3 regions of the Sphingobium sp. V4 genome follow, and region 3 is predicted to be linked to each of the others. Evidence: riboswitches for the same ligand, from Rfam matches in the RefSeq annotation. Region 3 holds a riboswitch; each other region holds the start of a gene.

Region 1 (10,783 bases), on a different replicon from region 3:
GGCGCGGCGCGGAAGGCGGTGGCCAACAGCCCGGAACCTGCCATGGCGGCACACAGGCAGGCGAAGAGAAGAAAGACCTTGCGCGACATGCGTCTTCCCATAATCGCACCTTCATGCGTGGCAAGGCGATAAGATGACAGAGACGACGCACAATCGCGCCATGCTCCTTGCCGGGTTGGCGGCCGTGGCGGCCGCTGCGACCATTGGCTCGCTGCTGCTCGGCCCGGTCGACATTCCGATCGCGCGGATCTGGGCGGCGCTCTTCGGCGGGGCGGATCATGCTACACGCGTGATCCTGTTCCAACTGCGCCTGCCCCGGACGCTGATTGCCCTTGCCGTCGGCGCTATGCTGGGGCTGGCTGGCGCCGCGATGCAGGGCTATCTGCGCAATCCTCTGGCCGAACCGTCGGTGCTCGGCACATCGAGCGCCGCGGCGCTGGGCGCGGTCGCCGCGATCTATTACGGCCTTGCAAACATCCATCCGGTGATGCTGCCGCTTCTGTCGATTGGCGGCGCCTGTCTCTCGCTGCTGCTGCTGTTCCTGCTGGCCGGTCGGTCGGAAAGTCCATTGACGCTGATCCTGGCCGGGATCGCCGTGGCGACCGTGGCGCAGGCCGGGATTGCCCTGGCGCTGAACCTGTCACCCAATCCCTTCGCCGCCATGGAGATCATGACCTGGCTGATGGGTAGCCTGGAAAATCGGTCGTTCGACCATCTCTGGATCGCCCTGCCCTGCATCGTCGCCGGCCTGGCGTTATTGCTGTGGAATGCACGATCGCTCGATGCACTCACCCTTGGCGAGGATGGCGCGCAGGCGCTGGGCGTCGACCTTCGCCGCACGCGGTTGCGGCTGATGCTGGGCACGGCCATCGGCGTGGGCGGCGCAGTAGCCGTGTCGGGCGCGATCGGTTTCATCGGCCTCATCGTGCCGCATCTGCTGCGCCCGCTGACGGACCGCAGCCCTTCGGCGATCCTGCTGCCCTCGGCGCTGGGCGGCGCGGCATTGCTGACCCTCGCAGACATGGCGGTGCGGTTGATCGACACGGCGAACGAGTTGAAGCTGGGCGTGGTGACAGCATTTCTCGGCATCCCGATCTTCCTCCTCCACCTGATGCGCGAGCGGCGGCTATGGTGATGCTCGAACTGGACCGGGTCTGCGTCGCACTGGGCCGCCGCCAGGTGCTGAGCGGCGTTTCGGCAACCTTCGGCGCCGGGGCGCTGGTAGGGATCGTCGGTCCCAACGGCGCCGGCAAATCCACCCTCGCGCGGGCCATGCTGGCGCTGGTACCCGCGCAGGGGCGCGTCCTGATCGACAGCTCAGATGTGGCCGCCATGCGCCGCGATGACCTCGCCCGGCGGATCGCCTATCTTCCCCAGGGCCAGACGCTGCACTGGCCTCTGACGGTCGAGCGCCTGGTCGGCCTCGGTCGCCTGCCCCATCTCGGACCCATGTCGCGGATCGGCCCGCACGATGCCGCCGCCATCGAGCGGGCCATGACGCGGGCCGATGTGCTGGACCTGCGGCAGCGAGTCGCGACCGAATTGTCCGGCGGCGAACGCGCACGTGTACTGCTGGCAAGGGCGCTGGCGGTCGAAGCGCCCACCCTGATCGCCGACGAACCGCTCGCCAGCCTGGACCCCGGCCACCAGATCGACGTCATGGACCTGCTCCGCGCACAAGCGCATGACGGCGCGCTCGTCATCGCCGTCCTTCATGACCTGACCATGGCGGCTCGCTATTGCGACCGGCTCCTGCTGATCGATCAGGGAAGGCTGGTCGCCGACGGCACGCCTGCGGATGTCCTTACCAACGGCCATCTTCGCGATGTCTATGGGATCGAGGCGGAGGTGCATCTGGGCGGAGCCTGGCCAACGGTCACGCCGCTGGCGCGCAGCCCGTTGACCGCGCCATCGAAATCGATGTAACGCGGCGTCGCGACAGGTTCCCCGGAGACGGGGACGAAGATGGGAACGGGACAAACCCGGCTGCCCCTGCAACTGTACGCGGCGAGCCATCGGCCATATGCCATTGGGACGAATGTCCCGAGAAGGCGGCCGACCGGCGCTGACCCGCAAGCCAGGAGACCTGCCTGTCGCCGTCGTCTTTCGCGCGGACAGGGTGAGCCGGGCGGACGGGGGTCAACCCGAGCGACGACAGGGAAGCCGCGCGAAGCGCGGTCGATGTCGTGCGCGCCAGGGCAATCGCATCGGCCGGTTCGGGCGGCATTGTCGATGGGGGGTAGCCGTGCCGATATTTGTTGAGCGAGATGTCCAGTGCTGAAGCCGGTCGATACGGGACCGGCCGTGGTGGCGTGCAACACTTGCCGTCACAGTCGCGACGCGCGGGAAGATCAGGACGGCGCGCGCGGTGGCGCGCGACTGGCCGCCGCCCTGAAACGCGTGAAGGCCAGCGATCCGCGCTATGATGGCATCGCCGTGCAGGAAATGCCGTGCCTCTTCGCCTGCCAGGATTTCTGCACCGTCCACCTGCGCGCGCCGGACAAGGTCGGCTATGTGCTGGGCCGTTTCGAGCCGGGCGAAGAGTCCGCCCGCGCCATCCTCGACTATGCCGTCCATTATGCGGCGAGCGAACATGGCCGCGTGCCCTTTTCACACTGGCCCCAGGGCGTCAAAGGTCATTTCATCACGCGCACGCCGCCACCGGGATTTGTCGCCGAATGACCAGCTATGGCTCGATCGCCGCCTTCGAAGCCGCGCTGTCCGACTTGCCTGCGCCGGATTGGGTGGCGGAGGCGGCCGCCCGCGCGCGGCAGGCGCAATTGACCAAGCCGGCTGGCTCGCTCGGTCGCCTGGAGGACGTCGCTATCTTCCTGGCGGGCTGGCAGCGCCGGGAACGCCCCCGAATGGACCGGGCGCGCGCGGCCGTCTTTGCGGGCAATCATGGCGTCACTGTCCACGGCGTCAGCGCCTTCCCGACCGGCGTCACGGCGCAGATGGTCGCCAACTTCCGCGCGGGCGGCGCGGCCATCAACGCATTGTCGGGCGCGGCCGGGCTGGACCTCAAGGTCGTCGCTCTCGACCTGGACCGGCCCACCGCCGATTTCTCGGCGGTGGCTGCCATGACGGCCGCGGAATGTCTCGACGCGCTGAATGCCGGAGCGGCGGTGGTCGAAGAAGGCCTGGACCTCCTCGTCCTCGGGGAGATGGGCATCGGCAACTCTACGTCCGCCGCTGCCATTTGTGCGCGCAGCTTCGGCTCCGCAGCGGAAACCTGGGTCGGTCCGGGCACGGGCGTCGATGACGCGGGCATCAGCCGCAAGATCGACGTCATAGACCGCGCGATCGCACGCCACGCCTCGGCGCCCCGCTCCGCCTTCGAGACATTGCGCCTCGTAGGCGGCCGGGAAATCGCGGCCATCGCGGGCGCGGTGCTGCGCGCGCGCCAGCTCTCGGTGCCGGTGCTGCTCGACGGTTTCATCTGCTGCTCTGCGATCGCGCCGCTCGCCGTCGAACGTCCCGCGATCACGGCGCATTGTCTTGCTGGCCATTGTTCGGCCGAGCCAGGTCATGCCCGATTGCTCGAACAGCTCGACCTTGCGCCGCTGCTGTCGCTGGGGATGCGTCTGGGGGAAGGTAGCGGGGCAGCGGTCGCCGCTGCCGTCGTCCGCGCTGCCTTGGCCGCGCATGATCAGATGGCGACTTTCGCGCAAGCCGCCGTCTCCGGATCGACATGAACAGCTTTCCGCTGCACCTGCTGCGCCATGGCGCACCGCTGCATCCCGGTCTGATGCTGGGGTGGAGCGACGACGCGCCCACGACGGAGGGCATCAGCGCCTGCGTGCGGCAGGTGGCGGATCTCGATGTCGAGCGACTGGCCACGTCCGACCTGCAACGATGCAGCCTGACCGCCAGCGCGATCGGCGATGGCCGGCACCTGCCGGTGGAGAGCGATCCCCGCTGGCGCGAACTGGACTTTGGCGCATGGGACGGTTTGCCGGCCAGCGCCATTGATCCTGACGCGATCGGGCGCTTCTGGAACGATCCCGACCTGCACCCCCCGCCCGAAGGCGAGCGCTGGGCGGCCTTGGTCGACCGCATCGGCGCGGCCATTGCGGACCTCGCGCCCTGCCCCACGCTGGTCGTGACCCATGGTGGCGCGATGCGTGCCGCGCTTCACATCCTCTGCGGCATCCCCCTGCCGCAGCTGTGGGCATTCGACCTGCCTTATGGTGCGCTGCTTTCGCTGGACGTCTGGCCGGGCACGCCCCGCGCCGCCCGGATCAAGGGGTTGCGCGCATGAAGGGGCTGATCCTCGCCATCCAGTTCCTGACCCGCCTGCCGATGCCCCGCGTCACCGCGGACGGCGGGGATTTCGCTGCCTCGATCCGCTGGTTTCCGGCGGTCGGCTTGATCATCGGCGCGATGATCGCGGTCGCTGCCTGGGGTGGCGCGCTGATCGATCCGTGGCTCGGCGCCCTCGGCGCATTGACCCTGTGGGTTCGGATAACGGGTGGGCTTCATCTCGATGGGCTGGGCGACATAGCCGATGCCGCCGGCGCAGCGCACAAGGACCGCGCGCGGCTGATCGCGGTCCTTGCCGACCCCCATGTGGGCAGCTTCGCGGTCGTGACCATCGTCCTGCAACTGATCGCCAAGCTGATCCTGCTCCGCCTGCTCATCGAGACGCAGGCTTTCTCCATGATCGCGGTCATCCCATTTGCCGCGCGTATCGGTCCCCTCTTCTGGTCCCGCGCCCTGCCGCAACTTCATGATGGGCTGGCGGCGCAGTTCCGCAACGCGGTTCGTGTGCGCGATCTTGCGATATGGACCGCGGCCCTCGCCGTCATTGCACTGGCCTCTCCCCCGCTGCTCGCGACGCCCCTGATCCTGCCGCTCTGGGCCATGTGGCTCCGTCGCCGCATCGGCGGCATTTCGGGTGACGGGCATGGCGCGGGCATCGAGGTGGCGGAAAGCCTGCTGCTCCTGTCTGCCTTGCTGTGGGTTCAGGCGGCATGACGGACATCTGGACCTGGCATGGCGGCGCGCTGGAGGCGGCGAAACGCCATTTCGGGGCGGGCGCGGAACCGTGGATCGACCTGTCGACCGGCATTAATCCGAAAGCCTGGCCCGGCACGGCGGGACTCTCCATCGACTGGCGGCGCCTGCCCGAACCCGACAGTTTGCGACAACTCGAAACCGCAGCAGCTGTCCATTTCGGTGTCGACCCGCAGCATGTCTGCGCCGTACCGGGAACCGAAACGGGGTTGCGACTGGCGGGGTGCCTGATCGGCGGCCCGGCCCGCCATGTCGCTCCCAGCTATCGCACCCATGGCGAAATGATCGTAGGCTCCAGAGCGATCGAATGGATCGCCACGGGCGGCTCATCGGAAACGCTGATCCTCGCCAATCCCAACAATCCCGACGGTCGGTGGCTGGACCGGGAGCAAATGCGCGCATTGCTGGAGGCGCGCGCGCATCACGGCTGGCTGCTGGTCGACGAAGCCTTTGCGGACAGCGATCCGGCGATCAGCGTTGCATCTTTGGTGAGCGAAACGCGAAGGCTGCTCGTCTTCCGCTCCTTCGGCAAATTTTTCGGGCTGGCCGGCGTGCGCCTTGGCTTCGTGATCGGCCCCTCGCAAGTGCTGGCGCCGTTGCGGGAGCAGTTGGGCGCCTGGCCACTTTCCACGGCGGCGATCGCGATCGGGACCGCCGCCTATCGCGATCGACCGTGGATCGCGGCAACCCGCGAGCGGTTGGACCACGAAGCCGCGCGGCTTGACGCCGTGCTTGTGCGATGCGGGCATCAGCCGATCGGTCGCTGCCCGCTGTTCCGGCTCATCGAGACGGACGAGGCGCCTCAACTGTTCGACCGGCTGGCCCGCGCGGCGATCCTGACGCGGCCCTATGAGCCCGACCGTCGCTGGTTGCGGATCGGACTGCCGCCCGACCAGGCGGCGCTTGACCGTCTTGAGCGGGTCATGGCGCATGGCTGATCCGGTCGCGCTGGGCGCACTGATGCTGGACGCCGCGCTCGGCTGGCCCCATTCGCTCTATCGCCGCATAGGCCATCCGGTCGGATGCTTCGCGCGCCTGATCGATGGATGCGAGACGCGCTGGAACCGGCCGGAGCGATCATTCGCCGTGCGCCGGGCGCTGGGTATTGTCACGGTCCTGATGCTCGTACTGAGCAGCGGCGGCCTGGCCTGGATGCTGGCTCGCCTCGCAGCCCAGGTTCCGGGAGGTCTTGCCTGGACGGCTCTTGCCCTGTTCGCTTGGCCGGGACTGGCCCAGCGCAGCCTGTTCGATCATGTCCGCCCGGTAGCCATCGCGTTGGAAACCGGCGATCTGCCGGCCGCCCGCATCGCCGTAAGCGCCATTGTCGGCCGCGACACGGCGGCCCTTGAAGAATGCGGGGTCGCACGGGCCGCCATCGAAAGCCTCGCCGAAAGCTTTTGCGACGGGGTCGTGGCTCCGCTCTTCTGGCTGTTGGTCCTGGGGCTGCCCGGCATCTGGGTCTATAAGGCCATCAACACCGCGGACAGCCTGATCGGTCATTATGAGCAACGCTGGCGCGCTTTCGGCTGGGCCGCAGCCAGGACGGATGATCTGCTCAATATCATCCCGGCGCGACTGTCCGGCCTGCTGCTCTGCGTTGCGGGCGGGGGCGGCTGGCGTATATTGTTGCGCGACGCGCGTAACCATGCGTCCCCCAACGCCGGGTGGCCCGAAGCGGCCATGGCGGGGGCGCTTCGTGTCCGCCTTGCCGGCCCCGTATCCTATGACGGTCATGTCCATGCCAAGCCATGGATCGGGGACGAGGGACTGGATGCGATCGCCGGCGATGTCGGACGTGCGCTCGCCATTTACCGCCGCGCCTGCATTCTGCTGTGGCTGATCGCCGCTGTCGTCGCGTGGTTGTCATGACCCTGCCCAAAAGGAGCTTTGCATGGACGGACATCGCCTTTTCGTGCTGGGTGGCGCCAGATCCGGCAAGAGCCGCCATGCCCAACACCGCGCCGAGTCGCTTGAAGGACGCCTGACATTCGTCGCGACCGCCCAGGCCCATGATGATGAAATGCGCGACCGCATCGCCCGGCATCAGGCCGATCGCGACCAGCGCTGGAGGACGATCGATGCTTCCGTCGCTCTCCCCGAAGCGATCCAGGCGCTCGACGGCCGGGACCATGTCGTACTGGTCGACTGCCTGACCCTGTGGTTGTCCAACCTCTTGCTGATGGATGCCGACATTCCTGCCGCGTGCGATCGGTTGACGCGGGCCATCGGTGACTTCTCCGGTCACATCATCCTCGTCGCAAATGAGGTCGGGTTCGGGATCGTCCCCGACAATGTGCTTGCCCGCCGGTTTCGCGACGATGCCGGTCGGTTGAACCAGCGGGTGGCGGCGATTGCCGATGAAGTCCTGCTGGTCGCAGCAGGGCTGCCGCTCCGTCTGAAATAAATCCGTGCGCCGCCAGTAGAATATCTGCCGATCGGGCCATTGCGGCGCTCCGCCTTCCATCGCTACAATGCAGCCTGCACCGTCCGTTGGAACATATCGCGTCATGCCTTTGCCGGCCCATCTTCCGAACAGCCGACATGACTGAGATCGCAGTCGCACGCACGCAGGACATGCGCTTCGTGCCTGGTGGAACCTTCCTGATGGGCTCGGACCGCTTCTATCCGGAGGAAGCGCCCGCCCGGCGGGTCCAGGTCGACGGCTTCTGGATAGACGAGGCGCCCGTCACCAACCGGGATTTCGCCCTGTTCGTCGCGGCCACCGGTTACCGTACACTGGCGGAAATCGCGCCGGACGCCAAGGATTATCCCGGCATGGACCCGGCCATGGCGCGGGCCGGATCGCTCCTCTTCCAGCGCACAGCCGGCCCGGTGGACCTTTTCGATTACAGCCAGTGGTGGACTTTCAGCTTCGGCACGGACTGGCGCCATCCCCACGGCCCGGACAGCAGCGCGGAGGAATTGCCCGATCACCCCGTGGTTCATGTCGCTTATCAGGATGCCGAAACCTATGCCCGCTGGGCCGGCAAGGCGCTGCCGACCGAGGCCGAATGGGAATATGCCGCACGGGGCGGCCTGGACGGGGCGGACTATGCGTGGGGCGACACGCTTGCGCCTGACGGACGGATGCTTGCTAATTACTGGCAGGGCGCCTTTCCCTACGGCAATACGCTGGAGGACGGCTATGAGCGCACGTCGCCCGTGCGCTCCTATCCCGCCAATGGCTATGGCCTCTACGACATGATCGGCAATGTATGGGAATGGACGACAGACTGGTTCGCCCAGCACCGGATAGAGCGCAAGGCGAAGGGGAGTTGCTGCGTGCCGTCCAACCCCCGCGGCGGGACGAAACGTGAGAGCTTCGACCCAGCGACGCCCCGCGTCTCCATCCCCCGCAAGGTGCTGAAGGGCGGATCGCATTTGTGCGCCGCCACTTATTGCCAACGCTATCGGCCGGCAGCGCGCCATCCCCAGGCGGTGGACAGCGCGACCAGCCATATCGGCTTCCGCTGCATCGTTCGCGATCATGGATGAAGATAGCGCGGAACCCTGCACGCCACAGACCATTGTCGCCGGCGTGACAAAAGCCACTCCCTTCACGCTCGCCTTCGACTGCTGGAGCCTCGGCGTCGAGGCCTGGTCCGTGATCGGGCTGCGCATTCCCCGCCTGATGGCCGGCAATCCGGCGGCCGCGATCGAGGCGCACCGGATGGTTGCGGAAAAGATCGAGGCAGTCGCAATCCTGCAATGGAAGATGATGACGGGCGAACTCGGACGAACGGGCCACGAAGCGCTCGCCCATTCGGTCGCCCATTACCGCAAGGCGGTGGCGAAGAACCGGCGCCGTCTGGGCGGAAGGCGCGCCGCGCGGGGATAAACGCGATCGGCACCAAATGAAACGGGTGCGGAACAGACTGGTCGCCTCGGCGTCTCACCAGGATGGACGATCATTTGAAACCCGACCATGCGCTCTCGGCAGATGAAGCGCGCGACGTCAACCAGCGGCGCGCGAGTTCGCCGATGGTCGTCCACGAGGTCGTCCGGCTACAGGGCGAGGAGGAGTTGAAGCGGCCCATCCTGTCGATGGTCCTGTCCGGCATGGCAGCTGGCCTTGCGATCAATGCCTCGCTCCTCACCGAACTATATCTGCGTATGCGCCTGCCCGACACACGGTGGGCGGAACTTATTTTTCTCCTCGGCTATCCGGTCGGCTACGTCATCGTCATCATGGGGCGGCTTCAGCTGTTCACGGAAAGCACCATCACGGCGGTTCTGCCCGTCGCGGCGCATCCGGATTGGGAAAATCTGGGTCGGCTGCTCCGCCTCTGGTCCACCGTTCTCCTGGCGAACCTGCTTGGCGTCGTCATCGTGGCTGCGCTGATGGCGAACGAAGTCATCATCACACATGACCAGCGTCTGATCGCACTGGATATATTGGAGAAGCTGCCGCGCCAGGAGGGGCTTCAGACCCTGACCCTTGGTATCCCCGCCGGTTTCCTGATGGCGGCCATCGCGTGGATACTTCCGAGTGCGAAAGGCAGCGAATTCTGGGTCATTTCGATGCTGACTTACGTCATCGCGCTAGGCGGGTTCAGCCATGTCGTGACAGGTTCGTCCCAGAGCGCGTTTCTCTGGCTGAACGGCGTCATGTCCTTGTCCGAGATGATGGCCGACTTCATCCTGCCTGCGCTCGTCGGCAATGTCATCGGAGGAACTGGCCTGTTCGCGGTTCTGGCCCATGGGCAGATGCGGAGCGATGTAAAGGCTGCGGAGCAGGATGCCGACGCGGCCCCTCCGTCCTGATGGCGATGCGTCGCGGGAACTCTTTGCGGATTTGCTCGTTCGTGCGGAGCGGCCGCGCGGGGGCCGGCATCTTTGCAAGGGGGTATTGATCCAGTGCGTCGCGGTCGGCCGGCCGCTCGTCCAGATCCGATCATCATGAAGAACAAGTACGCTGGTAGCACCAATTTCGTCCAGGGCTGGCTCTATGCAGGGCTGATCGCCCTGCTCATGCTGCCGTTTCTCGCAGACCTTGTCTTCCCGCTGGGGACGGCCGTGTGGGTGGCTTATCTCCTTCCGGTGGTGCTGGCCTATCTGGCCCGGCGACCACAGGTACCATTGATCACCGCCACGGCGGCGACCATCTTGACCGCGACGGGCTTTTTCTACGCGCCGGCCGGCGTCGATCCGACGGTTGCCTTTCTCAATCGTTCACTCGTCGTAGGCGTCTTCTGGATTCTTGCCGTCATCGGATTGCTTTTCATCCGCAACAGGCTGGCGATCTTGCAGGAGGAATGGTTGCGCGGAGGGCAACTCGGCCTGGCCAAGGCGGTCGGCGGCGAACAGCCCTTGGCTGAACTGGCCAACAGCGCGCTGACCTTTCTGGCCGAATATCTCCAGGCGCAGGCCGGCGCGCTGTATATCGCCAACGGCGACGGCTTCCGCCGTTACGCCACCTATGCCGTTCCCGCCGATGCGCCCCTGCCGGAGCGGTTCGACGCCGGCGACGGATTGCTGGGACAGGCCGTCGCCGACCGTCGCAGCTTCCATCTCGACAAGGTTCCGGCGGACTATCTGTCCTACGGATCGGCCCTTGGTTCCGCCAGGCCCGAGACGCTGGTCATCGCCACCGCTCAGGCGGGTGGCGCGATCAATGCGGTGATCGAACTCGGCCTGCGCGCTGGCGCGGGTGACAATGCACTTGCGCTGCTCGATCGGGTTCACGATCAACTCGGCGTCGCCATCCGATCGGGCAAATATCGGGCGCGGCTGCGCGAACTGCTGGAAGAGACGCAGCAGCAGGCGG
Region 2 (7,214 bases), on a different replicon from region 3:
CAGCTTGCGCGTCTCATGATAGGCGGGGCTGGTCGGAGCCTTGACGCGAATCCAGTCGGGCTTGCGGGCGCGTTCCGGCTTGGCGATGCCGGGAATGGGGGCGATGTCGGTCATGCGCCCCAGATAGCGATGCGCGGCCGCTCTTGCCAGCCCCCTATTTGTGCGGCACATCACGCGGCCATGACCGACTTTGCCGACATGCTCCAGGGCTATCACCGCTTCCGCGACACCGGCTGGAGCCAGCAGCGAGAGCGATGGGACGAACTGAACGAGGGGCAAAGCCCGAAGGTGATGGTGATCGCCTGTTCCGACAGCCGGGTCGATCCCGCGCAGATTTTCGACACCAGTCCCGGCCAGATTTTCGTCGTGCGCAATGTCGCCGCGCTGGTGCCGCCCTTCGAGACCAATCCGGGCCATCATGGCGTGTCGGCGGCGCTGGAATTTGCCGTGCAAGTGCTCAAGGTCGGCGAGATCGTCGTGATGGGCCATGGCAAATGCGGCGGTTGCAAGGCGGCGCTCAGCCATGACCTGAAGGATGCGCCTCCGGGCGAAGGCGGCTTCATCCACAACTGGATCGAATTGCTGGATGGCGCGCGCGAGACGGTGGTGGGCCGCTATGGCGAGCAGCGCGACCGCGACGTGGAGCGCGCGATGGAACTGGAGGCGGTCAAGGTCAGCCTCGCCAACCTGCGCACCTTTCCCTGCGTCCGGTCGAAGGAACGCAAGGGCGAACTGAAACTGGTCGGCAGCTTCTTCGCCATTTCGGACGGGCAACTGCACGTCCTGGATGAGGAAAGCGGCGCCTTCTCGCCTGCCTGAAGGGGTCAGCACCGATGGCGACACCGCTGGAAGGCCGGGGCAATATCGCCCTCCTGATCGATGCGGACAACGCGTCGGCGGCGCATTTCGACTCGGTCATGACCGTGCTGGCGGAGCTTGGCACCGTCAACATCCGCCGTGCCTATGGCAATTGGAGCAAGGCGACGCTGAAGGCCTGGGCGGCGCTGTCCATCACTCAGGCGATTGAGCCGCAGCAGCAGTTCGACCTCACCAGGGGCAAGAACGCCACCGACATGAAGATGACCATCGATGCGATGGACCTGCTGGCCAGCGGGCGCGTCGACGGTTTCGGCCTCATGTCCAGCGACAGCGACTTCACCCCGCTCGTCACGCGCCTGCGCCAGAACGGCATTCCCGTCTATGGCTTCGGCAATGCCAATACGCCGGAGGGCTTCCGCCGCGCCTGCACCCGTTTCATCGACGTCGCCGCGCTGGAGGCGGCCGAGGTGCCGGTGGCGAAGCCGGCCGCGAAGCGCACGGCCAAGGCCGCGCCTGCCAAGGCCGTGGCGGCCGAAACCGAAGACAGCAAGGCCAAGCCCGTCGATCCCGAGGTGGTGAAACTGCTCATCGACGCCTATGACGCAGTGAAGCGCGACGAAAAGGGCTTCGCCGCGCTGGGCAGCGTCGGCCAGCTGGCCGGCAACCGGTCCAGCTTCGACGCGCGCAACTATGGCTATAAACGCCTGTCGGATCTGGTCCGCGCCATCCCCAATTTCATCGTCGAGGTGCGCGAGGGCGGACAGACCTGGATCAAGCGGCTGCACTGATGCCGCTTGTCGCCCGCCGCCTGATGATCCACGGCCGGGTCCAGGGCGTCTGGTACCGCGCCTGGACGGTCGAGACGGCGCGCGGGCTGGGGCTGGTGGGCTGGGTCCGCAATCGAATCGACGGCTGCGTCGAGGCGCTGGTTCAGGGCGAGGCGGACCGGATCGACCGCTTCATCGCCCTGGCGCAGGATGGTCCGCCCGCAGCGCAGGTCGCGCGGATCGATGCCACGGATGCGCCGGTCGAACCGTTCCATGCGTTTGACAAGCGGGCGACGACCTGAACCTGACCGTCGCCGCGCGGGGGCACCTCATCCGGGCTTGAACCGGATGACGTCGCCAGGCGCCGCCTTCACGAAGGCCGGCGCGGGAGGGGAAATGCGAGTTCGGCGCTGTTGCCGCACTGGGTCAGCGGCTGAAGCTCAGGCCGATCCAGAGCGTGCGCGGCGTGCCGAGGTCGATCGATCCGCCCGCATTGCGGGTCACGATCTCCTCGTCGAACAGATTTTCGCCACGCGCCACTAAGCTCACGCCATGGCCGATTGGCAGACGCGCGACCGCATCCATGGTCAAGGCGTCGGGCAGGACGTCGCTTTGCAGATCATCCTCATATTGATCCGCGACATAGCGCAGGGTCGCCGACAGTGACGGCCCCTGCTGCGGCGCCCAGGCCAGCGTCGCGCTGGTGGCATGGCGCGGACTTTGCGCCGGCGTGAAGCCGTCAAAGGCCGCGCCGGGCGCATGGACCGTGCTGTGGCTATAGGCGTAGGAGGCCGACAGGCGGACATCGCCCAGGGCCGCCGCCGCCGTCAGTTCGATCCCCTTGGCGACGATCCGTTCGACATTCCGCCGCTGGCGGGTGATGCTGTCGATCGTCACATTGGCGATGGCGTCGTCCAGCCGATTGTAGAAAGCGGTCGCCGACAGGCTGATCCCCTCGGCCGGGGTCAGGTCGATCCCGGCTTCCGCCCCCTTCAGCTTTTCCGGCACCAGCGCATCGTTGGCCCGTGTCGTGATCGGAAAGACGACGAAGGGGCGATAAAGTTCATTCAGCGTCGGCAGGCGGAACCCGCTATAGGCCGCCGCCCGTAACGCCAGTGCGTCGCTGGCCTTGTAGAGCGCGCCCACCCGTCCCGACACTTCCCAGTTGGACCGGTCGGCAAAGTCCCCGCCAGTCGCCGCGCCGGTCGTGGCGCTCACCTGCCGGTAGAAGCCGTTGCGGATCGTCCAGCGATCCGCCCGCGCGCCGCCGGTCAGCACCAGTTTTCCGATGCTCCAGTCGTCCTCGACGAACAGGCCGGTCGTCCGCTGATCGCCACCGGCATGGCGCAGGAAGGTGCGCGGATTGCTGGCGATATTGGCGTTATAGGCGTCCTCGTACATGTCGCCGGTCGCAAAGCGCGTATCCGCGCCGATTCGCAGCACATGGTCGGCGCCCACCGGCGGCCGCAGTTCGATCTTGCCGCCAAGGCCGGTGGATGGCGTGTTGCGCTGGTCGAGCGACTTGCGGAAGCTGGAGGACGAAATGACGATGTTGGAGAAGTTGCGCGTTTGGATATAGGCCAGCGCATCGACCTGCCACGGCCCCCGCGAAATATAACGGATGCTGGCATCCTGCCCTTGGCTCATGCTGTCCGCGCCGACAAAGCGCAGCGTGCGCTTATCCTCGAACAGGGTTGCGCGGAATTGCAGTTCTGACGTGGCGCCGATCGGCGCGACGGCGCGCAGATTGGTCGACCAGCCATCATAGGCGGCCGGCATGGTCGCGGCGTTGCGCTGGCTCTTTGGCGTTGTCTGGAAACCATCGCCCCGGTCCCAGCGGCCCGACAGGGAGACATAGCCGCTGTCCAGGTCGGGCGTCACGGTCGCCGACAATTCGGTCGAATCGCGGCTGCCGTAGAAGGCGCTGGCGGCGACATCGGGCAACTGGTCGCGGGTCGCGCTCGCCATCTCGATCGTGCCGGCGACCGCGCCCGCTCCGAAGGCGCCGATGCCGCCTCCGCGGGTGACGCGCACCACCGACAGCCGTTCAGGAACAAGCGCGCTGAAGGGGATATAGCCGAAGAAGGGATCGGCGATCGGCACCCCGTCGAGCAGCATCAGCGTGCGGCTCGACGCATTGCCGCCCAGCGCGCGCAGCGTCGCGCCCTGATTGGACGGGTTGGAGGATCGGCTGTCCGACCGGCGGAACTGCTGGAAGCCGGCGACATCGCCCAGCACCGTCTCGATCCGCCCGGATGCGCTGTCCAGCAGCCGCTGCCGCTCGATCACCACCGATCCATAGGCCGGCGTGCCCGGCGGCAGGTCAAGCCCCGCGCCGGTCACGACGATGGACGGCGCATCCCCCGGCGCTTCGGCCCAAGCGACAGTCGGGACAGCCAACAACAGGATGGACAGACACGGCTTCTTCATGGCGCTCCCCTCGATTTGGCCCCCTTTGTGGTTTTTCACCGTTTTTGCAAACGGAAAGGGGCCGCTTGCGATATCCCTCTCCGGAGATGGCGGGCTTATGACGCTCGACGCCTTGCGGACTGAAACCGGCGAAATGCCGCATGAGAAGTTCGCTACGGCCCAATGCGTCCCATAGCCCGAAAAAGCACTGGATATTTTCGCGTCAGGATCTGGCCCGTGGAATGTCCAGCATATGGCGCCATTCGCCTTACATGTTTCCCGGGGTCCATAGCTGGGCTTCCAGCCCCCCAACGCGAAAGCCGTTTGCGAAAATGGCGCCCGGCGCTATGGGCAGGCGCGTGGGGAGCAGATGCGCCCCACATGATCGCGCCGGTGCCCCTCGGGGCTTGAATGGGAACATGGTGAGGCGGCTTCGTTCAGAGGTCGGCAAATCCAGGGCTGTCCCTGCAACTGTAAGCGGTGAGCGCGATGCACGGGTTCCGGAACGATCCGGGACGGCCACTGGGGAAACCTGGGAAGGTGTGCATCGCGCGACGACCCGTGAGCCAGGAGACCTGCCGGCGTGGGTCGCTCATTGTCCCAGGTCCAGGGAAAGGCCGGGGCACGGAGAATGTCCGTCGAGCGACGACCAAGCGGCGCGGGCCGCTTCGGCGCAGGGTATGCGGGCGCATGACGCCGGCTCGCCGGTCCTGCGCCGGTCGATCGCACGCTGCGCATCGGCAGGCCCCGCCTTCGTTGCCGGTGTTCGGAGGGGGCCTCCATGAAATTTGTCACGACCATTTCCCTGATTGCCATAACGGCGGCGGCGCCCGCGCTGGCGCAAGCGCCCGACGGCGAAGCCAGCGCCCTGCCCGGCGACGCGATCATCGTCACCGCGTCACGCTCCGGCGAGGGCGTGAAGGCGAGCCAGTTGGGCGCGTCCGTCACGGTGATCGACAATGCCACGCTGGAAGCGCGGCAGACGCGGATCGTGTCCGACGTGCTGCGCGACGTACCCGGCATCGCCGTCAGCCGCATCGGCGGGGTCGGTGGCCAGACTCAGGTTCGCCTGCGCGGCAGCGAATCCAACCATGTACTGGTGTTGATCGACGGCATCGAGGCGGCCGATCCCTATTATGGCGAATATGACTTCGGCACGCTGATCGCCGATCCGGCCGCCCGGATCGAGATATTGCGGGGCCAGCAATCCTCACTCTACGGCTCCGATGCGATCGGCGGCGTGATCAACTACATCACCCTGTCGGGCCGCGAAGCGCCGGGCATCAGGGGTCGGATCGAGGGCGGCTCCTTTGGCACCGTCAGCGGCGCGGCACGCGTCGCGGGCGCCGGCGACGCCCTCGATTATGCGCTGTCCGCGTCCTATTACGACACGGACGGCTATCCTACCGCGCGCGGCGGCAGCAGGGACATCGGCTCGCAAAGCCTGGGCACGAGCGGAAAGCTGAACTGGACGCCGACCGACAATATCAAGCTGACCGGCGTGGTACGCTACAGCCTGACCAAGGCGGACACCAACAACAGCGAATTCGATCCGTCCAGCCCGCTCTTCGGCTACACCGTCGACAGCCCCGGCGTGCGGTATCGTAACGAAGCGCTCTATGGCTTGCTTTCGGCGCAGATCACGGGACTGGACGGTCGTTGGATCAGCACCTTGTCGGGCCAGTTCGCGGACACTACGCGCAAGGGCTATGCCTCCTATGGTTTCGACTATGGCGACAAGGGACGGCGCTATAAAGGCTCCCTCACCTCCAGCCTGACACTGGGCACCGAGGCGGTCACGCACCGTATTACCGGCGCTGTCGATGTGGAGCGGGAAAGCTTCCGCAACCTGTCGAGCTTCGCTTTCATGGGCAAGCGGCATACCGACAATCTGGGCGTGGTCGGCCAGTATGAACTGACGGCGGGCGGCCTCTCGCTCGGCGGTTCGGTGCGCTATGACGAAAATGACCGGTTCGACGACACCACGACCTGGCGGGTCCAGGGCAGCTATCTGCTGCCCACGGGCACGCGCATCCGCGCCGCCTATGGTACAGGCGTCAAGAACCCGGGCTATTACGAACTTTATGGCTATATGGACGGCACCTATATCGGCAACCCGAACCTGAAGCCGGAAAAGTCAGAAGGCTGGGAGGCGGGATTGGAGCAGAGCGTCGGTGGCTGGGCGACGATCAGTGCGACCTGGTTCGATTCCACGCTGAACAATGAAATCTATACCTCCTATCCCGCACCGGCCTATGTCGCGACGCCCGCCAACCGCGACACGAAGAGCAAGCAGCATGGCATCGAAGCGTTCGTCAGCGCCCAGCCCCTGCCGCAACTGCGCTTCGACCTGGCCTATACCTGGCTGAAGGCGAAGGAGGATGGCGTCCGCGAAATCCGCCGGCCGAGGCATGTCGCGAGCGTCAACACCACGGTGACGAGTGCCGACCAGCGCTTCGCGACCACGCTGACGATCCGCTATAACGGCAGGACGACCGACACCGCCTATACCGATCCCAGCTATGTCCCCGTGACCGTGTCGATGCGGGAATATGTGCTGGTAAACCTCAGCCTCGACTACCGGGTGTCCCGCAATGTGGCGCTGTTCGGCCGGATCGAGAACCTGGCGGACGAGCAATATGAGGAAGTGTTCAGCTTCGCGACCGCCGGTCGCGCTGCCTATGGCGGCGTGCGGCTGACCTTCTGATGACAGGGACGTCGCGCCATCGCTCCGGAAGCCTGTCAGCGATGCGCGCCGTCCAACCGCATGATCTGATCCGCCATGCTACGCGCCGCGCGCGTGTAGCTGGGACCGCCGCACACCGTCCAGGCCTGTGGGATACTTATGCGTGGAATGTCGCGCAGCGCGGGATGGTGCAGCATTTCGCTGCCCTGATCGGTGATGCGGTCGGTCGCGCTTTCCACGATCAGGAAATCGGGCCGGGCGGCCACCATTTCCTCCAGGCTGACCTGCGCCAGCGCCGGCTTCCCCAGTTTTGCGGCAAGGTTCACCAGCCCCATGCGCTGCATCAGGTCGTCGATCAGCGTGCCGGTGCCGGTCATGAAGCCGCGTCGCTGATAATAGGCGGCGACCCGTCCCGCGCCCGGACGAGGCAGATCGGCGAGTTCGCGCTGCATCCGGGCGATCATCGCCTCCCCCCTGTCACGATGCCCAACCGCGGCTGCGGTCGTGCGGATCGAACGGTAAATGTCGCCCAG
Region 3 (10,783 bases):
GTGTGGCAACAGGTCTGGCGCACGACCGGTCAGCACGTCGATCCGGTCCACGCCCAGCGCCGTGGCGTTCACTTTGATCCGGGTCGCGCGCACCGGATCGCCCTCCAGCGCGACGACGCGATTGGCGGGATGGGCCAGCAGCCATTCGATCCCGATCGACCCCGATCCCGCCCCGATGTCCCACAATAGTTCGCCCGGCCGTGGTGCCAAAGCAGACAGGGTCAGCGCCCGCACCGGCCTCTTGCTGATCTGCCCGTCATGATCGAACCATTCGTCGGCGATGCCCGATGCGCAGGACAGCACCCTGCCCTCTCCCGCGCAGTCGATCCCGATCGCGACGGGGTGCGCTATATCGTCCGGCATCGGGCTGTCGGCGCGCACGACCCGCACCCGCTCGCGCGGACCGCCCAGCGCCTCCAGCAGGTGCAGGGTCGATGCGCCGAAGCCCTGATCGCGCAGGTAGGCCGCCACCTCGCCCACCGCCGCGCCATCGCGCAGCAACGCTACCATGCGCCGCCCCGGCGCGAGGTCCGGCCGCAGCCGCGTAACCGGCGCCGCGTGCAACGGGACGCAGGCCATGTCCTGAACCGCCCAGCCCAGCCGCGCCGCCGCCAGCGAGAATGTGGAAAGCGTCGGACAGGCCACCCATTCCGCTCGCCCCAGTTCCTGGGCCAGGCTACGTCCCGCCCCGAACCAGAAAGGATCGCCCGACGCCAGCACGACCACCCGCCGGCCGCGCTCCGCCAACAACAGCGGGACGCCATCGGCGAAGGGGACTGGCCATTGCAGCATCCGCGCCCTATGCTCGCCCAGCAGCGCAAGATGCCGGGCCGGTCCCATGACCAGTTCCGCCGCATCGATCGCCGCGCGGGCTGGCGCGCCCAGGCCGTCCCATCCATCCTCGCCGATGCCGACGATCGTCAGCCATGGCCGTGCCGGACTATCAGCCATGCGCAACATCCTCATATTGGGCGGCACGACCGAAGCCAGCGCGCTTGCCCGCCTGCTCGCACAGTGCGGCGATCAGGCGACGCTCAGCTATGCCGGCCGGGTCGAAAGCCCGCGTCCCCAGCCCGTTCCGGTGCGGGTCGGCGGCTTCGGCGGGGTGGAGGGGCTGGTGGACCATCTGCGCGCGCAGGGCGTCACCCATCTGGTCGACGCCACCCACCCCTTTGCAGCGACGATGAGCGCCAATGCCGTGGCGGCAGCACGCATCGCCGCCATCCCTCACGTCGCCCTGACCCGTCCGCCATGGGCCGCCACCACCGGGGACCGATGGCGCCATGTCCCGGACCTGACGGCTGCGATGGAGGCGATCGACGGCCCCACCATGCGGATCATGCTGGCGCTCGGCCGGATGCACGCGGATGCCTTCGCTGTCCGCCCGCAGCATTTCTACCTGCTGCGCTTCATCGATCCGCCACTCGCGCCGCCGGCCCTGCCCCATCACCATCTGGTCGTCGATCGCGGGCCTTTCGACATGGATGGCGACGCGCGACTGATGCAGGCGCACCGGATCGACCTCATCCTCTGCAAGAATGCCGGCGGAACGGGCGCACAGGCCAAGTTGGCCGCCGCGCGCCACCTGGGCCTGCCCGTGCTGATGATCGATCGGCCCGCCCTGCCCGACCGGCTGGAACTGCATGATCCGCAGGCGGTGCTGCGCTGGCTCGATCATGGCGCCGACCGGGGCGTGTAGAGGATCGGCGCGCCATCGCGCGGGATCATCCGCGTCTGGCTCGATCCGACGATAACCAAAGTCCGCATGTCGGCCATGTCGGGCGTTGCCTGCGACAAGGGGACGACATGCAGCGTTTCCTCAGGCATCGACACCGCCCGCGCGAACAGGATAGGCCGGTCGTCTCCGCTCGCATCCCGCAGCAGGTCGAGCGCGCGCACGAAACCCTCCGGCCGGGCCTTGGATCGTGGATTATAGAGGGCGATAGCGAAATCCGCTTCCACCGCCAGCCGCAGCCGTCGCTCCACCAGCGCCCAGGGCTTGAGATTGTCCGACAGGTTGATGGCGCAAAAATCATGGCCAAGCGGCGCGCCCGCCCGCGCACTGGCCGCCAGCATCGCGGTAATACCCGGCAGCACGCGAATATCGAGATCGCGCCATGCGGCCGGCCCGGCCTCCAGCACCTCGAACACCGCCGCCGCCATCGCGAAGACGCCCGGATCGCCCGAGGACACAACGACGACCCGTCGGCCCGCCGCCGCCATCTCCAGCGCATGAGCGGCGCGTTCGCATTCCACCCGATTGTCGGAGGGATGCAGGGTCAGGCCATCGCGCGGTGCGATCCGCGCGACATAGGGGATATAGCCCACCACGTCGGTCGCCTCGGTCAATGCCGCCGTAACTTCGGGCGTGACCAGCGCTTCGCTGCCCGGTCCCAGCCCGGCGATGGCGATCCACCCGCTCATGGCCGCCGCCCCTGACCATGGATCAGCAGGATAGAGAAGTAGGGCGTGACCTTGTCCGCATCGGCCAGCGGCGTCACCTTCTGTTCGGGCATGGCGGCATGTTCGACCAGCCACGCCTCGGCCTCGCGCCCGGCCGCCGCAACCGCACGGCGCAGCTTGGGCAGGTTGCGGCCGATCTTCATGACCACCAATGCATCGGTGTCGCGGATACGGCGGGCCAGGTCGTCCTCGGGCAGCGTCGCCATCAGCACCGTCAGCACGTCGTCGCCCCAGGTGATCGGCGTTCCGCTCGCCGTCCAGGCGCCGGCCATGCCGCTGATCCCGGGTACGATCCGCACCGGCGCGGCGCCCGCCAGGCGGCTGTGCAGATGCATGAAGGAACCGTAGAAAAAGGGATCGCCCTCGCACAGCACGACGACATCCTCGCCCGCCCACGCCAGCGCCGCGAGCTTCCGGGTGCAATCGGCGTAGAAGGCCGACAGGCAGGCCTTGTAGCGCGGATCGCTCAGCGGAATCTCGGTCGTGACCGGATATTCCATCGCGATCTCGACCACGTCCGCACGCAGCATCCCCTCGACGATGCGCCGCGCCTGTCCCGGCCGCCCCGCCTTGCGGAAATAGGCGACATGGCGCGCCTCGCGCACCAGCCGGTCGGCCCGCACGCTTAACAAGTCCTGGGCGCCGGGGCCAAGGCCCACGCCATGGATGGTGCCCGGCATCCCGCTCATTCTGCGCGGCTCGCCAGGGCGTTGATCGCCGCGACCGTGATCGCGCTGCCGCCCAGTCTGCCATCCACGATGCAGCAGGGGACGGGCTGTTCCACCCAGAGCGCAGCCTTGGATTCGGCCGCGCCCACGAAACCGACCGGACAGCCGATGATCGCGGCCGGACGCGGACAGGCGGGGTCCGCCAGCATGTCCAGCAAATGAAACAGCGCGGTCGGGGCATTGCCGATCGCCACCAGCGCGCCCGCCAGATGCGGCCGCCAATATTCCAGCGCCGCGGCGGATCGGGTCGTGCCCATCGCCCGTGCCAGTTCAGGCACCGATGTCTCGCCCAGCGTGCACATCACCGGGTTCTCGGCAGGCAGTCGCGCCCGCGTCACCCCTTCGGACACCATCCGCACGTCGCACAGGATCGGCGCGCCGCTGGCCAGCGCCGCGCGAGCCGCCAGTGCAAAGCCTGCGGAAAAGCGGATATGCGGCGCCAGTTCCACCATTCCGGCGGCATGGATCATGCGGACGGCGACCGGCTCCTCCTCGCTCGAAAAGCGATCGAGCGCCGCTTCCGCGCGAATGATAGCGAAGGACTGGCGATAGATCTCCGCGCCATCGGTTTCGTAGACATAGGGCATCAATCGGCTCCCAGATAATCAAGCAGGGCTGCTGCATCCATTCCCGCCCGCTGCGGCGGCGCGCCGGCCCGCGCATCGCGCGCCAGATCGTATCGCCCTTCCCGCCCGGTAACGCACAGTTCGGCCGGCGCCGCCCGCGCGCAGCCCTTGGCGCAGCCCGACACATGCAGCCGCCCGGCGACATGGGGCGCGATCCGCCGCGCCAGCGCCCGCGTCTCGACGCTGGCCTGCGGACAGCGCGGCGCGCCGGGACACGCATCGACGCGCAGCAGCGGATCGGCCCGATCGCTCGACAATCCCGTGATCGTCCGCCCCGCGCCGCCTTCGACAATCAGGATACGCCAGGGAGTCAGCCGCACGGCAACATTCCCCAATTGCGCCAGCGTCGCAGCCTCGACCGTGCCGAAGGGCACGGCATAGGCGAAGCCCAGCGGATGCGGCCCCGGCCGGATCGACATGCCGACGCGTGCCGGCGCAAGGGCGCCCTGCGCCCAGCCGGGCAGCGGCGCGCGGTGGCGGACCATCCGCCCCGCATCCGCGCCGCCGCTTGCCAAGAACCAAGTCGCCAGCCGGATCAACTGATCCACTGCGTCGCCGGGTTCGACAGCCACGCCCGTCGGCCGGCCGTCTGCGCGCAGGATCAATCCACCGTGCGCCCCGCGCTCGATGCGAAAATCACTCATTTCTCCAATAAGTAAGGGCGCATCCTTGGTATCGACGATGAAGCCGACCTTGGCGGGCAAGGTCGGCAATTCCGCCAGCCGCGCCGCCAGTTCGCGCGCGATCCCCACTGTGTCGTCCCCCTCGGTCCAGTCCGGCGACACCAATATCGCCCGCCGCATTTCCATAATCGGATCAGCATGGATAAGTGCCAGCGCCTTCAGCCGTTCGACCAGCAAGGGCCAGGCCTGCGCGCTTACCCCCCGTATCTGAAGGTTGGCCCGACTGGTAAGGTCGATCAGGCCATTGCCGAACGCCATGGCCGCTTCGCAGAGCCCCCGTAGCTGAGCCCCGTCCAGGCGTCCCAGCGACGGGCGCACCCGCACCAGCAGGCCATCGCCCGCTTCCATCGGGTGCCAGGCGTCGGGGCACCGGCCCTTCACCACGCTCACGGCGCGCGCTCCAGAGCGGCGAGGATCGAGTTGCGGTGGGTGCGCCACAGGCCTGCGGCGTACAGCGCCGAAAAGCGCGCCCGCATCGCCGCCAGCGCCCCGGGATTGGTCTGTGCCAGGAAGGCACGCACCTCCTCCCGGCCAAGCGTGGCATCATGATAGAGGTCGAACAGATGATCGGGCACGCACCCGGCCAGATGGGCGAAGGCGCCCAGATGGTCGAGCGTGGCCGCCAGTTCCGCGCCCCCACGAAAGCCATGCCGCATCATGCCGTCGACCCAGCGGGGATTGGCCGCCCGCCCCCGCACGACCCGCGCGACCTCCTCGGTCAAGGCTCTTGTCTTTGGCCGCGCCGGATCGCGGGCGTCGAGATGATAGAGCGCCGCCTTGCCGCCCACCACGCTCTGGGCCGCAGCAAAGCCCGCCTCGTGCGCGGCATAATCGGCCGCCAGCAGCAGGTCGGTTTCCGGCAGGTCCTGCGCATGGACGAAGGCATCCGCCGCCGCGACGCGGGCGCGGAGCCCGGCCGCGTCCGTCACGCCGCCGTCCAGCGCATGGCGCGATGCGGCGAGCCATGCCTCCCCCGCCGCGCGCCGGGCCTCGACCGTATAGGTGTCGGCCGTTGCCCCCATGTCGAGACCATAATGTCCCGGCTCCGGCCCGTAGACACGCGGTGTCGGCGGCCTCCCGGCGAAGGGATTCCAGTCGGTCGGCTCGTCCCTGCCGCACAAGGCCCGCACCGCCTGTCCGAACAGGACCGGCAGCGTCGGGAAGGCGTCACGGAACAGTCCCGACACGCGCAACGTCACGTCGATCCGCGGCCGGTCCAGCATCGCGAGGGGCAGGATGTCGACCGCCGTCACCCGTTCGGACGCGAAGTCCCATACCGGCTCCGCGCCCAGCAGGTGGAGCGCCATGGCATATTCCTCCCCCGCCGTCCGCATCGTCGCCGATCCCCACAGGTCGACCACCAGCCCCCTGGGATAATCGCCCCGGTCCTGCAAATGGCGGCGGATCAGCTCCTCCGCCAGCCGCACGCCCTGCGCATGGGCGGCACGGGATGGCACCGCGCGCGGATCGACCATGAAGAGGTTGCGCCCGGTCGGCAGCACGTCGGACCGCCCCCGATGCGGCGAGCCTGAAGGGCCCGGCGCCACCCGCCGTCCGTCAAGCGCCGCGAGCAGGCCCGCGCGCTCGCCCTGCCCCTGCTCACCCCGACCAAAGACATGCAGCCCGTCGCCAAACTGCCCTTCCTTGATGTCGCAGACGAAGCGGTCGATCCGGCTGATCGCTTCGGCGGGCGACATGGCGTCATCTATGCCCAGCTCGGCCTCCAGCCCCCGGGTCCGCGCCTCGTCCCGGATGTCCGCCTGCAACCGCGTGCGCCGCGCCGGGTCCAGCCCATCGGCATTGGAAAATTCGTCGAGCAGCGTCTCGATCCGCCCCAGCCCGGCACCTTCCTGCGCCGGCGCGAGCGGCGGGGGCGCATGGCCGATCGTCACGGCGCCGATCCGTCGCTTCGCCTGCGCCGCTTCGCCCGGATCGTTCACGATGAACGGGTAGAGAACCGGCGTCGGCCCGACGAGCGCCTCCGGCCAGCAAACATCGGACAGCGCGACCGCCTTGCCCGGCAGCCATTCCAGCGTGCCGTGCGCGCCCATATGGACCAACGCGTCGACGCCCTCGGCGCGCAGCCACAGATAGAAGGCGACATAGGCATGGCGCGGGCAGCGTGTCAGGTCATGATAGCTGTCCGCCCGATCGGCGCTCCGCTCGCGCTCGGGCTGCAACGCCACGATCGCGGCGCCCCGGCGGACGGCGGCAAAGGCGAACATGCCGCCCTGCACGGCCGGGTCATCCTCCGGCGCACCCCAAGCTGCGTGGAGATCATCGCGCAGCGACCCCGGCAATGTCGCCAGCGCCGCGCAATAGTCGGCGAGCGGCCAGTGCAACCGCTTGATCTGGAGGTCGCCTACCAGATCGCCCGCCGCCGCGACGCCATAGCCCGCATCGGCAAGGTCGCTCAGCATGGCCTGCGCGGAGGCGATCGCATCCAGACCCACGGCATGGGCCATCTGGTGCACCTTGCCGGGGTAGGTCGACAGGATCAACGCCAGCTTCCGCACGCCCGCCGGGCGCTGGCGCAGGGTGATCCAGCCGGCCACCCGCTCTACGACCGCGGCGGTTCGCGCCGGGTCGGACCGATGCGCGCCGCGCGCAAACTCCAGCGCCGGGTCGCGCGCCTGCGCCTCCTTGAAGCTCACCACGCCCGCGAACAGCCGCCCGTCGACTTCGGGCAGCACGACATGCATGGCAAGGTCGGCGGGCGACAGGCCGCGCGGCGACTCCTGCCACGCCTGCCGCCCCGATGTCGCCAGCGCCAGCTGAAACACCGGCACGCCGGCGCCGTCGAGCGGGGTCGCGCCGTCCTCGCCCCGCGCCGAGAAGGCGGTGGCGTTGACGATCGCGGCGGGCGCAAGCGCCCGCACCCAGCGCGCGATCCAGCTGCGAATCTCGACCGGCTTCAGCGAAGGCGCGAACAGCCCGATCAGGTCGAAGCCGCGCTTGGCGAAGGTGTCTCGCAGCGCCTCGAACGGCTCCGTGTCGGCAGCGCTCAGGTAGGAGCGGTAGAAGATGAGGAGGACGCGCGGCCGAGTCAGACTCAAGGTAAGGGTCGCTGGACAGGTCACATTCCCATCCCAGGCCCCGACCGTCGGCAATGGCGGAACCGGGGCGACAGGGCCATCCAGCCCCGCTTCACGCGCCAGCAGTCCGAGCGCCGCCCCCGCCGCCGCCGGGCCGCCCTCGTCGCACAGCCGGGCCAATGTGCGCAGCCTCGTCACCGGCACGGTCGACGCGATGTCCAGCCGCGCATCGGGCCGCCCGTCGCCCGGCAACACCGCCAGCACGATCCCGCGCGTGCGCGCCAGCGCCTCCACCTGCTGCAATCCGTAGCTCCAGTAGGATGCGCCGCCGATCAGCCGGATCAGGATCGCCTTCGCGCCGCTCAGGGTCCGTTCGACATAGGTATCGACCGACAGGGGATGCGCCAGCGCGGCCAGATTGGCGAGCCGCAGGGTCGGCAATCGTCCCTGCGCCCGATGCCATCCCGCCGCGAAGGCGCCGAGGTCGCTGTCCGAAAAGGACAGCAGCACAAGATCGGCGGGCGCCTGCCCCAGATCCTGCGGGACAGCCGCTTCCTCGATCCCGTGAGTCTCGCGGAAGATGACGTGCATGGACGACGCTCAGTCCTGCAACACGGCCCGGATCGCGGCTTCGTCGATACGATCATGCTCGGCGATCACGACGAGCGCCGTTGCGCGTGCTTCGCCCGGCCGCCAGGGTCGGTCATAATGATGCCGAACCCGCGCGCCGACCGCCTGCACCAGCAGCCGCATCGGCTTGCCCGCAACGGCGGCATAGCCCTTCACCCGCAATATCCGCTGCGTCCGGGCCAACGCCTCGATCCGCGCGACCAGGTCGGCGGGATCGGCGATCTCGCCCAGAGTCATGACGACGCTGTCGAAATCCTCATGCTCATGATCCTCCTCGCCATCATGGTGCGAGGGTCGGCCCGCCAGGTCATCCTCGGCCGCCGCGCCCAGCCCCAGCAGCACCCGCGGGTCGATCACGCCGTCGACCAGTTCGATCACCGGCAGCGGCCGGGGCGTTTCCGCCGCAATGACCGCGCGGGCGGCGGCGACGCCGTCCGGCCCGGCCAGATCGACCTTGGTCAGCAGCACCATGTCGGCACAGGCCAGCTGATCCTCGAATACTTCGGACAGGGGCGTTTCATGATCGATGCCGGGATCGGCGCGCCGCTGGGCGTCCAGTGCCGCCAGGTCGGGAGCGAAGCGTCCGTCAGCCACCGCCTCCGCATCGGCAAGCGCGATCACGCCATCGACGGTGATGCGCGACCGGATCGCAGGCCAGTCGAATGCCTTGAGCAGGGGTTTGGGCAGCGCCAGTCCCGATGTTTCGATCAGGATATGGTCCGGACGCGGCTCCAGCGCCAGCAGCGCCTCCACCGTAGGGATGAAGTCGTCGGCCACGGTGCAGCAGATGCAGCCATTGGCCAGCTCGACGATATTCTCCGCCGGGCAATCGGGAATGGCGCAGCTTTTGAGGATGTCGCCATCGACGCCCAGCGTGCCGAATTCATTGACGACGACCGCCAGCCGCCGCCCGCCCGCATTGCGGATCAGATGGCTGATGAGCGTGGTCTTGCCCGCGCCCAGAAAGCCGGTGACGATCGTGACCGGCAGCTTGGCCAAATCGGCCATATCATTCTCCCGCGCGCCGGAACGACGACGGGCGGGGGCTTGCCGACGCCCTTCCTGGACGCCAGCCGGCGCGCGACGACGGGCGGGCGCGACCGCGCCCGGCATCCCGCACCGTGCAGCCCCAGCCGCACAGCTTCGTCGCTCAGACGGAAGAACCTACCGTGCCGCGGCCATCCCCTGGACCAGGGCAAGAGCGACCAGACGCCGGCAGGTCTCCTGGCTCGCGGGTCAAGGCTTGATGCACGCCTTCCCAGACCAGTGGGTCCAGTGGCCGCCCTCGACAAGAGGACATGTGCATCGCGCTCGCCGCTTACAGTTGCAGGGACAGCCGCGGAATTGAGGGGACAGGCCCCTCGCACCGCATTCCTATTTGAAGCCCCTCGCGGGGCACCGGCGCGATCTATGAGCCTGCCCTAGACCAAAATTCGGTCCAAGCCAATGGCGTTCAGCCCGCGACCCGCACCTCGATCTCGTCAAAGCGCTTCCAGCGGTAGATCCCGAAGCTGAGCGCCCAGCACAGGACGAACAGGCCGATGATGGCGAAGCCCAGGCTGTTGAAATGCTCGCCCAGGTCCGCGGCTATCCGCCAGGGCGCTCCGTCCAGTCCCAGCTTGTCGCCCACCAGCGCCATCGTCTCGATCCCGCCAATGACGATTGCGACCAAGGCCGAGATCAGGGTTATGGTGATGTTATAATAAAGTTTGCGGATCGGCTTGACGAAGGCCCATTCATAGGCGCCCAGCATCACCACGCCATCAGCCGTGTCGACCAGCGCCATGCCCGCCGCGAACAGCGCCGGCAGCACCAAGACCGTGCCGATCGCCACGCCATCCGCCGCCTGGCTCGCCGACAGGCCGAGGATCGCGACTTCCGTGGCCGTGTCGAACCCCAGCCCGAAGAGGAAGCCGAGCGGCGCCATGTGCCAGCTGCGGCGGACCAGCCGAAACATCGGGCGGAACAGGCGGGACAGCAGGCCGCGATTGCCCAGCAGCAGGTCCAGATCCTCCTCCACATAGGCGCCGCCGGCTCGGACATGGGCGAAGCTCTTCCATACCGACCGCAGGATCATCAGGTTCATCACCGCGATGGTGAACAGGAACAGCGCCGACACGCTGGTCGCGACCACGCCCCCGATCTCGCGGAAACTCTCGAAGCGCGACAGGGCGCTGGCGGTGAGAGCGATGGTGACGGAGGCGACGGCGATGATCGCGGAATGGCCGATCGCGAACCAGAAACCCACGGTAATGGGCCGCTGCCCGTCCTGCATCAGCTTGCGCGTCACATTGTCGATCGCCGCGATATGATCGGCATCGACCGCATGGCGCAGGCCCAGTCCCCAGGCCAGCAGCGCCGTCCCCAGCATCAGCGGCTGGGCATGAAACTGGGCGATGGCCCAGAGCCAGACGGCGACATTGGCCGCGACCAGCGCGCCCATCAGCCCGGTGACGCGATGCCGCAGGCGCGGCGCGGAAGATATTTCGGGATGGACCATGGCAGAACAGACACTCCGGCGTCGCGCGACATGACAGGGGCCGCGCGCTCCGCCGGACGCCATCCGGCGCAGACGCGCGTCATCAATGCGGCCCCCGCCGCTTCTTCGTCGCTCAGAC

The links. Region 3 has a riboswitch for cobalamin ahead of cobW (cobalamin biosynthesis protein CobW). Riboswitches for the same ligand answer to the same signal wherever they lie in the genome.
Region 1: linked by a shared signal. The riboswitch ahead of K3M67_RS07185 (DUF1636 domain-containing protein) and the one ahead of cobW (cobalamin biosynthesis protein CobW) in region 3 are both predicted to bind cobalamin.
Region 2: linked by a shared signal. The riboswitch ahead of K3M67_RS07165 (TonB-dependent receptor plug domain-containing protein) and the one ahead of cobW (cobalamin biosynthesis protein CobW) in region 3 are both predicted to bind cobalamin.

What each region holds. Positions count from the first base shown of each region.
Region 1 covers NZ_CP081001.1:1,409,077-1,419,859, forward strand. Annotated here, with positions in the region: gene K3M67_RS07170 (ABC transporter substrate-binding protein) at 1-89, opposite strand, end outside; gene K3M67_RS07175 (FecCD family ABC transporter permease) at 161-1,135, shown strand; gene K3M67_RS07180 (ABC transporter ATP-binding protein) at 1,129-1,926, shown strand; cobalamin riboswitch at 1,924-2,108, shown strand; gene K3M67_RS07185 (DUF1636 domain-containing protein) at 2,275-2,682, shown strand; gene cobT (nicotinate-nucleotide--dimethylbenzimidazole phosphoribosyltransferase) at 2,679-3,695, shown strand; gene K3M67_RS07195 (histidine phosphatase family protein) at 3,692-4,261, shown strand; gene K3M67_RS07200 (adenosylcobinamide-GDP ribazoletransferase) at 4,258-4,977, shown strand; gene K3M67_RS07205 (threonine-phosphate decarboxylase) at 4,974-5,954, shown strand; gene cbiB (adenosylcobinamide-phosphate synthase CbiB) at 5,947-6,885, shown strand; gene cobU (bifunctional adenosylcobinamide kinase/adenosylcobinamide-phosphate guanylyltransferase) at 6,908-7,420, shown strand; gene K3M67_RS07220 (formylglycine-generating enzyme family protein) at 7,558-8,511, shown strand; gene K3M67_RS07225 (hypothetical protein) at 8,504-8,854, shown strand; gene K3M67_RS07230 (formate/nitrite transporter family protein) at 8,929-9,780, shown strand; gene K3M67_RS07235 (response regulator) at 9,916-10,783, shown strand, end outside.
Region 2 covers NZ_CP081001.1:1,401,571-1,408,784, forward strand. Annotated here, with positions in the region: gene lipA (lipoyl synthase) at 1-171, opposite strand, end outside; gene K3M67_RS07145 (carbonic anhydrase) at 181-819, shown strand; gene K3M67_RS07150 (NYN domain-containing protein) at 834-1,607, shown strand; gene K3M67_RS07155 (acylphosphatase) at 1,607-1,888, shown strand; gene K3M67_RS07160 (TonB-dependent receptor plug domain-containing protein) at 2,013-4,016, opposite strand; cobalamin riboswitch at 4,371-4,592, shown strand; gene K3M67_RS07165 (TonB-dependent receptor plug domain-containing protein) at 4,777-6,702, shown strand; gene K3M67_RS07170 (ABC transporter substrate-binding protein) at 6,738-7,214, opposite strand, start outside.
Region 3 covers NZ_CP081002.1:343,001-353,783, forward strand. Annotated here, with positions in the region: gene cbiE (precorrin-6y C5,15-methyltransferase (decarboxylating) subunit CbiE) at 1-951, opposite strand, end outside; gene K3M67_RS17255 (cobalt-precorrin-6A reductase) at 950-1,699, shown strand; gene cobJ (precorrin-3B C(17)-methyltransferase) at 1,675-2,424, opposite strand; gene cobI (precorrin-2 C(20)-methyltransferase) at 2,421-3,143, opposite strand; gene K3M67_RS17270 (precorrin-8X methylmutase) at 3,149-3,778, opposite strand; gene K3M67_RS17275 (ferredoxin-like domain-containing protein) at 3,778-4,848, opposite strand; gene cobN (cobaltochelatase subunit CobN) at 4,887-8,126, opposite strand; gene cobW (cobalamin biosynthesis protein CobW) at 8,136-9,173, opposite strand; cobalamin riboswitch at 9,363-9,583, opposite strand; gene K3M67_RS17290 (HoxN/HupN/NixA family nickel/cobalt transporter) at 9,619-10,665, opposite strand.